One region of the Planococcus sp. TJ-301 genome, then DNA from elsewhere that is predicted to be linked to it. Evidence: riboswitches for the same ligand, from Rfam matches in the RefSeq annotation. Region 1 holds a riboswitch; the other holds the start of a gene.

Evidence for each region. Region 1 has a riboswitch for S-adenosylmethionine ahead of AC4EHJ_RS10395 (2,3-diketo-5-methylthiopentyl-1-phosphate enolase). Riboswitches for the same ligand answer to the same signal wherever they lie in the genome.
Region 2: linked by a shared signal. The riboswitch ahead of AC4EHJ_RS06350 (methionine biosynthesis PLP-dependent protein) and the one ahead of AC4EHJ_RS10395 (2,3-diketo-5-methylthiopentyl-1-phosphate enolase) in region 1 are both predicted to bind S-adenosylmethionine.

Annotation. Positions count from the first base shown of each region.
Region 1 is NZ_JBZDOH010000001.1:2,126,324-2,130,794, reverse strand. Features, by position in the region: gene AC4EHJ_RS10410 (1,2-dihydroxy-3-keto-5-methylthiopentene dioxygenase) at 1-101, opposite strand, end outside; gene AC4EHJ_RS10405 (methylthioribulose 1-phosphate dehydratase) at 117-734, opposite strand; gene AC4EHJ_RS10400 (2-hydroxy-3-keto-5-methylthiopentenyl-1-phosphate phosphatase) at 731-1,396, opposite strand; gene AC4EHJ_RS10395 (2,3-diketo-5-methylthiopentyl-1-phosphate enolase) at 1,402-2,616, opposite strand; SAM riboswitch class I at 2,696-2,805, opposite strand; SAM riboswitch class I at 3,207-3,361, shown strand; gene mtnK (S-methyl-5-thioribose kinase) at 3,439-4,471, shown strand, end outside.
Region 2 is NZ_JBZDOH010000001.1:1,245,110-1,249,580, forward strand. Features, by position in the region: gene AC4EHJ_RS06335 (hypothetical protein) at 1-312, shown strand, start outside; gene AC4EHJ_RS06340 (hypothetical protein) at 471-641, shown strand; gene AC4EHJ_RS06345 (LLM class flavin-dependent oxidoreductase) at 734-1,741, opposite strand; SAM riboswitch class I at 2,134-2,237, shown strand; gene AC4EHJ_RS06350 (methionine biosynthesis PLP-dependent protein) at 2,315-3,436, shown strand; gene metC (cystathionine beta-lyase) at 3,433-4,471, shown strand, end outside.

The DNA of each region.
Region 1 (4,471 bases):
TCCCAATGTTCGTAGACGACTTCCTGCTGCTCTAGAAATGCTGCTACTTCATTCTGCGCTTCGATTGTTTCGTTTGTGCCTTGGATTTTGATGATTGCCATGTTAATCTTCCTCTCTTAATGGGATTGTATTTGATATAAAGCGAGCTGGTATTGAAACAAGAACTCGCTTGCTTCCAATAGTTTCTTAGCTTCAAATGGATTTTTGCCCCACACCGTGATGCCGTGGTTGCGGATCAACACTGCACCGCTGTCAGCAGAAAGGTGTTTTTCAAACTCTTCCGTTAGGTCGGGGATGTGGGCATGGTTTGGAATGATGGGAATCGTCAGTACGGCGTCTTCTTCCCATAGCCCGAATGCTTTGATGAGCTCCAGACCTTGAAAGTCGATTTTGCCCCGGTCGCCGTAGATTTCAGAAATAACGTTATTGGCAACCGTATGGATGTGAAGGCTGCAGCCCGCACTGGTTTTGGCATAGACTGCGCAATGCAGCAACGTTTCAGCTGAAGGCTTCAGCGGCGTTTCTTCCACTGCTTTGCCTTCCGCATCCACCAGTAAAAAATCCTCCGATGTGCGTTTGCGTTTGTCTTTGCCGCTCGCGGTGACGAGAAATTCCAGCGGCGCGTCCTGAACTTTAATTGCCAGGTTTCCGCTCGTTCCCATGAACCAATCGCGCAATGCCAATTCGTCTTTGATGTCTGCGAGTTCCTGCCATCTTTCTTGGAATGCGGTCATGACTTCACCCCCAGTTTTTCATCGATGATCGACATGACGTCATAGAAGTTTTCAAATGGCTTGTACGGCAAGCCAATCTCTTCGCATTTCCCAATAAGATAGTCGCGCGCGATGACGAAATCCGCTTGCTTCGCGGCTTCTAAATCACTGATGGAATCGCCGATGACGATGCTTTGTGCGCCGTCCTCGAGCAATTGGCGAATGATCGAGGGCTTGCAGCAGCCGCAGCCTTGGCTCGGGCATTGTTCGTCGCAGCCATGCGGAAATTCAAGGCGGATCGACTCGCCCGAGAAATCCGCTTCGTTGCAATAAACGCCGGCAAAAGGGCCAAACGGTTTAATGAGCGGATGGACAAAAAAGTCAATGCCGCCGCTGACAACATAAAGAGGAATCTCGCGTTCGCGCGTATAAGCGACGAAATCGGCGAAACCTTCACGGATTTGCGCCTGTTCCAAGACAAACTTGATAACTTCATCTTTTTTTGCTGCAGGCAGCAGCGAGAACATTTGCGCAACGCCGTCGCGGATGGATATTTCCTGAGACAGGATTTGGTCTTTTATCGGATTCCATCCCGGCGGCTCAAAATGCTGGAGGATGGCGATGATGTTGTCTGAATTGGTGATGGTGCCGTCAAAATCACAGAAGATGACCGTTTTATTCATGGTTGTTACCCCCATATATCCAAAGCTGTTTTTAATTCATGATGTTGTTTTGAGGCTTCGGCAAGCGATTGTCCAGTAAGTACGGCGTCAATTGCCTGGCGGAATGCTTTGCCGCCGCCTGCCGCGCCGTCCGGATGGCCGTGGACGCCGCCGCCTGCGTTAATGATGCTGTCAGTGCCGAAATCTTCGAACAGCTGCGGCACAAGGCCGGGATGAATGCCAGCTGAAGGCACCGGGAAAGAGCGTTTCAACGCGCTTGCTTTCACCAGCTCTTCGCCAAGCGCCAAGGCTTGGCTCTTTTCAAGTGCAACACTTCCGTAAGGGGAGGGGAATAACGAGAAATCCGCTCCGGCGATGCGCGTCAATTTGCCGAGTGCCAGCGCTGTCGACAACCCATAAGTCGGAGAAGAAGTGAACGCGCCGCTGAATGCCGGATGAGCCATCAGCGGAAGCCGGATGTCAGTGTCTTCCGCCAATTCCTGCAGAACGTCGAGCCCATAGGCATGGACATTGAACAGCAACGCGTCAGCTCCAAGTTCCACCGCTTTTTTCGCCTTGTCTCTAAGAGTGGATGTGCGCCCCGAAAGGTTTACGGCATACAAAGTGCGGTGGCCGGTTTCTTCGAATACGCTCTGCAGCACTTCTTTACCGGCTGTAATGCGATGCTCAAATGGCGTTAACGGATTGTCAAAAAGAATTTCATCGTCTTTTACAAGATCGACGCCGCCAAGTGCCTGTTGCCGGAGCTGGGCTTTCAAAAACTCCAAGTCCCGGCCGATCACGCCTTTGAAAATACTCATCACAAGCGGGCGGTCTTGGACGCCGATCAAACCGCGGACGCCTTCGATGCCGAACTGCGGCCCGGGGAAATGCCCAAGCAGTTCATCGTCAAACTCCAAATCGAGCAGCTTCACTTCGCCGTCGAGCGACAGCTTTCCAAACACCGTCGTCAAGATGGCAGGCAAATCCGGCGAGAAATTCGCACTCGGATAAGAGATTTTTGCTTCCGCACGAATCAGTCCAGGGTTCAAGGGATGCGGTGCATCTTCAAACTCGGTGACCGAGACCACCTCGCCTTTATGCTGTTTTAATTGCTCCTGCTCAAGCAACGGCAAATCGGTCCACGAGCCGATCGTCAAGCCAAGCGCGATGCCTTCCGCCTTTTTCTCGAAAGAGCCGGGTTTTCCGTAAAGCTGGTAAGTAGCTGTCAATCTGCTCAAATTATCCACACTCCGTTTACATTGATTGAAAACATAAAAAAACCTCTTCAAACAAGAAGAGGTTAATGGGCTTAACAACTTCTTATTTCTCAGCCTGTCAAACGGGCTGCAAGAATTAGCACCGTGTCCATTGCTGGACCGGTTGCCGGGTGTCATAGGGCTTGTCCCTCCACCTGCTCTGAATAAGAATGCGTATTCAATTGGTTTCGATATACAAAGTAATTCTGATTATTCCACGATTAAAACTTTCTGTCAATAATTATCTGTAAATTGCGGTTGAAGAGTGCTGGATTCGGCTAGTGCCAGTTAAATTTCAAATAGTTCATGTTAACGCTTCGCCAGTGCATGTTAATTTTCATGCAAGTCATGTTAACTAATTTTATCGTTATGTTAAAGCCGATTTAGTGCTGGTTAACGAAAAATCATTTCTCTGAAACGACTGCAAACTTCGCTTCTGGTTTTACAGTATAAAGAAATGATTTTAAATTTAATAAAGGGAAATGAAAAGGAATATTGAAAAAAGTTATTGACACTCAATTCTGAACCATGATAGGATTCTTTTCAAACAGCATACACATACGCATCAAAAACTCTTATCAAGAGCAGGCAGAGGGAAATTGGCCCTATGACGCCCAGCAACCGACCGTAATACCTTCGTGAGAAGGGGCGCTTCAGCGCCGGGATGAAAATCCCGCAAGGCACGGTGCTAATTCCATCAGAAATGTACATTTCTGAAAGATAAGAGGCATGGAATCTATATTTCTGAGCCTCTTTCTTTTGGGAAAGAGGCTTTTTATTTTGCATTCGAAAGGTAGATGACATATGGCAACAGCAGCTAAACAATACGAAGAATTGACAGTAGAGTCCGCCATTGAGCTTGCGAGAACGCATTATCCATTCCCGGCTGGGGCAGCATTGCAATGCGACGAAATCGGCGATGGCAACTTGAATTACGTGTTCCGCGTGGCGGATCCGGAAAGCGGCAAGAGCGTTATTTTGAAACAGGCGTTGCCATATGCGAAAGTCGTAGGCGAAAGCTGGCCTCTGACGTTGCAGCGCGCACAGATCGAGGCAGATGCCCTTCGGAAACACGGTGAATTCGTGCCGAATCTGGTGCCGGCTGTTTATGCCACGGATGCGGTATTGGCTTTGACGGTCATGGAAGATTTGTCGCATTTGACGATTGCCCGCGAAGGCTTGATTGCCGGAAAGGCGTATCCGCAGCTTTCGACGGATATCGGCGAATACTTGGCGCGCACCTTGTTCCAGACATCGGATTTTGCGCTTCACCCATTTGAAAAGAAAAAGCTCGCTGCGGCTTTCTCGAATCCGGAGCTGTGCAAGATTACCGAAGACCTGATTTTTACAGACCCGTTTTTTGATAATGAAACCAATGATTTCGAGCCGGAGCTGAAAGAGGCTGTGGAAGCGCTATGGGCTAACAAAGCGCTTCAGTTGGAAGCGGCGAAATTGAAGTTTAGTTTTTTGACTGAAGCGGAAGCGCTGCTGCACGGCGATCTCCATACCGGCAGTATCTTCGCCAGCGACAGCGAAACGAAGGTCATCGATCCGGAATTCGCTTATTACGGGCCGATCGGCTTTGATGTCGGCTTGTTTCTCGCAAATTTGATTTTCCAATCGCTGACGCGCAGCGGAGACCAGCGCACAGTGATCCATTCGCATATTGAACGCACGTGGGAAACGTTTGAAGCAAGATTCACGGCCCTTTGGGAAAACAAAGGCATTGAAGCTTACCAAGGAACGGAAGGCTATCTCGAATTCATCATCGAGAAGATTTTCCGGGATGCACTGGGCTTTGCGGGTTGTGAACTGATCCGCCGGACAATCGGCCTGG
Region 2 (4,471 bases), 880 kb from region 1:
AACTTTTGGCTTCCGCCGAAGCATCAAGCTGACAGCTGGTTCTTGATGTCGCCGGAACCCTTTTTCAGCCTTCTGCAAGACGAGGAAGCTTGGCTTTCGCACACGGCTCAAAATCCACGCGAACGGTTGAACTGGCTGACACCGGAAGGGCCAATGGTGAAGATTCCCCTGACTGATGATCTACGCACAGAAATGGCTTATAGCGCATCTTCTAATACCGCTGGAGCAATAGCAGAGGAATGGCAAAAAGATTCTCCAGCTGTCTATTTCGAAAGCATCCTGTTGAATGCCGAAGCAACCGAACAGCAATAACCAAAACCCGCTCGAGCCACAAGCTCTGGCGGGTTTTGGTTTCAATAAAAAGCATTGAAACTTTATTAATGACGGAATAGTCAGTATAATAAAGCATATAGACGTCCGCCTTCCTTCACTGGCTTTAATCAAACATCAGCGGAAAGGAGGTCGTTCCAATGGCCAAAATCAGAATCGATCCGCAGGAAACACCGCGCGAAATCGAAGAAGATTATAATGCTGCCCAAAACATGATTGGCGAAGGCGCACCAGATTATGCCAACTCGAAAGATGACGATGCACCCCAGGAAATCAAAATTGAAGCGCAGCAAGCTAAACGGCTCCAATAGCTTCCGCTCCTTGCACCGCCAAATCCTGGCGGTGCTTTTTATTGCACAAAAAAATCCCCGCCAAAGCGATTGCTTTAGCAGAGACATGGTATTTATTCCATCATATCACCAAGAAGGCTGTAAGAACGCAGGCGGTCTTCAAGATGAAAAATCTGGGAATTGACAATGACTTCGTTCGCTCGGGTTTTATTGATAAAGTTCCGCAGCTTTTCGCGGACCACATCCGGTGTGCCGACAATCATCGATTCTGAAGCCAGTTTTTCTTTGAAAATGGCAATTTCACGGTCCGACCAAACCTTTTCGAGATCATCGATCGGCGGCTGGAAATGGGTCGGCATACCTCGCATCAGCGCAAACATCTGCTGCTGGCCGGATGTTGCAAGCCATTCCGCCCTCTCCTGTGTATCCGCTGCAATGACATTGACGCCGACCATGGCATACGGCTCTTTCAATGCGGCGGAAGGTTTAAAGTTCTGGTGGTAGAGCTGCAAAGCCTGAATCGTGTAGTCCGGCGCAAAATGGCTGGCAAATGAAAATGGCAAGCCTTTAATCGCCGCAAGCCTAGCACTGAAGCCGCTTGAACCAAGCAGCCAAAGCGGCACATCCAGACCGGTTCCAGGAAAAGCGCGGACGCTGCCTTTTGGATTTTCGGAAAAATAGTTTTGCAGTTCTTCTACTTGCTGTGGAAACTCATCCCCGCTGCTGTGCAACGTTCGGCGCAGCGCATAAGCTGTCGCCTGGTCGCTCCCGGGCGCGCGCCCTAAACCAAGGTCAATGCGGCCGGGGTACAGCGATTCAAGCGTACCGAATTGCTCTGCGATAACGAGCGGCGCATGGTTCGGCAGCATGACGCCTCCTGAACCTACACGGATCCGCTTTGTTTGCCCGGCAATGTGGCCGATTAAAACTGATGTCGCAGAACTGCCGATGCCCGGCATATTATGGTGCTCAGCAAGCCAAAGCCGGTTAAAACCTAATTTCTCTACATGCTGCGCCAATTCGACGCTGTTCTTGAATGATTGAGCCGCATCGCTGTCTGCGTTGACCGGCGCCAAGTCTAGCACAGCCAATGGTATGTTTTCGAATTTTTTACTAGTCATCATTCATCACTCCTCACTTTTACAAGTGTAGCGGTATTTTCTTTTTTCTACACGGTTCCTGCTCAGCACCCAGAAAAACCAGTCAATTGCTTTTCCCGATAATGTTTTTCAAGGCGCTCGGTTTTCTTGAACGCATCCCTTCTTACCTAGTCAAGATAGACTTTTCCGATGTCCATTCAAGATGAAACGACAGTTCGTTCAACTTTTTCGTAATTCAAATTAACCGGAAAGAAACAGAGCCATCTCAACTTTCTGATCTACAAATAATTTTTTAAAAATTTAAACTTTCCCTTGTAAAATTCGCCCTGCTGTATTAAAGTAAACTTTATCTAAAGGCGCTGTTTGATCGGTGGACCTTTACCCTGCACGCACATTAAAACTTCATATTTTATTTCTTATCTAGAGAGACGGAGGGATTTGGCCCTGTGAAGTCTCAGCAACCAGCCCTTATGGCTACGGTGCTAATTCCAATAAGCCTCGGCTTAGAAGATGAGAAGATTAGGTTCCCAAAACAGGGGCTTTCTTCTTTTTCAAGAAGCGAGCCCCTGTTTTTATTTTGAAAGGATGATTCCCATGGAAAAATTCGGCATTGAAACGCAACTAGTGCAATTAGGCAATAAAACCGATAAAACGACAGGGGCGGTCAGCACCCCAATTTATTTGTCGACCGCTTATGAACATGAGGGGCTTGGCAGGTCGACAGGCTATGATTACACGCGCACCAAAAACCCGACTCGCTCCGTACTGGAAGAAGGCATCGCCGCTCTTGAAGGCGCGGATGCTGGATTTGCCTGTAGTTCCGGAATGGCGGCAATTCAACTGGTGCTGTCGCTGTTCAGGCCTGATGACGAGCTATTGGTACCGGAAGATATTTACGGAGGCACTTACCGGCTGCTCCAGCATTATTCGGAGATTTACAATATCCGCACCGTTTACGCAGATTTCAATGATGTCAGCCACACTGAAAGCTTGATCACAGATAAAACGAAAGCGTTATTCATCGAGACGCCAACCAATCCATTGATGCAGGAAATCGACCTGGCCGCCTACGGAAAACTGGCGAAAAAACATGGTTTGCTGCTCATTGCCGACAACACCTTTTTAACGCCTTACCTTCAACAGCCTATAACATTAGGCGCAGACATCGTCGTGCACAGCGCGACAAAGTATATCGGCGGCCATAATGACGTGCTCGGCGGCTTGGTTGCTGCTAAAGGCCAGGCGCTTTGCGAGAAACTGGGCGTGCTTCACAATTCAGCTGGCGCAGTGTTATCGCCGTTCGATTCCTGGTTGTTGATCCGCGGCTTGAAGACGCTGCCGCTTCGCATGAAACAGCACGAAAAAAATGCGTGCGAAGCTGCTGAGTTTCTGGCACATCACCCTGCGGTCACAGATGTCCTTTATCCCGGAAAAGGAGGCATGTTGTCATTCCGCTTGCAAGACGCATCATTGGTCGGTCCGTTTCTGGAAAATTTGGAACTGATCACGTTCGCTGAAAGCCTGGGCGGCGTGGAAAGTTTCATCACCTATCCCGCCACCCAGACGCACGCCGATATCCCTTATGAAGAGCGGACGCGCCGCGGAATTTGCGATTGCCTGCTCCGCTTTTCCGTCGGCATCGAAGACATTGAAGACCTGACAGCCGATCTTACCCAAGCATTCGCAAAACTGGACAAGGAGGTCCTTCGCCTATGACACATTTGGAAACTCAATTCATCCACGCAGCCGGAGTCGACAAAGAAACCGGGGCGGTCAATGTCCCGATTCACTTGTCTTCCACATACCATCAGGCCAGCTTTGACGAATTCGGACCGTTCGATTACAGCCGCTCCGGCAATCCCACACGTTTAAAGCTGGAAGAAACCATTGCCAAACTCGAAGGCGGCACACGCGGATTCGCTTTCGCTTCCGGCATGGCTGCCATTTCTTCCGCGTTCATGCTGCTGTCGGCTGGCGACCACGTCCTTGTATCGGAAGATGTCTACGGGGGCACTTACCGCTTTGTCACGGAAGTGCTTACCAAATTCGGAATTTCCTATAGCTTTGTCGACATGACCGACCTCAGCGAAATGGCCGCAACTATCCAGTCCAATACGAAAGTCGTTTATATAGAAACACCATCCAATCCGGTCATGAATATCACTGACATCGAAATAGCCGCCAAGCTCGCAAAAGCCAATGGCTGCTTAACATTTGTCGACAATACATTCATGACGCCTTTGTACCAGAACCCGCTTGCTTTGGGCGCAGATGTCGTCTTGCACAGCGCGACGAAATTTCTATCCGGCCACAGCGATATCATCGCGGGGCTCGCAGTCGTCAAAGATCCGGAATTGGCGGATCGTCTCGGCTTTATTCAAAATACGTTCGGTTCGGTCTTGGGGGCTCATGATTCCTATACCTTGATCCAAGGCATCAAAACTCTGGGCGCACGGTTGAAGCAATCATCCGCTTCTGCCCGTGTCATTGCGCAATATTTGCATAGCCATCCCGCCGTGGAAGAAGTCTATTATCCGGGCTTCACATTCCATCCGGGCAATCCGATCCATGAGCGCCAAGCACGCGACGCGGGAGCTGTTGTATCGCTGCGCCTGAGAGACAAAGATGCTGCCCGGATTTTTGTGGAGAGCCTCCAAATTCCGGTATTTGCGGTAAGTTTGGGAGCAGTCGAAACGATTCTTTCTTACCCGGCGACAATGTCCCATGCATCTATGCCGAAAGAATACCGCG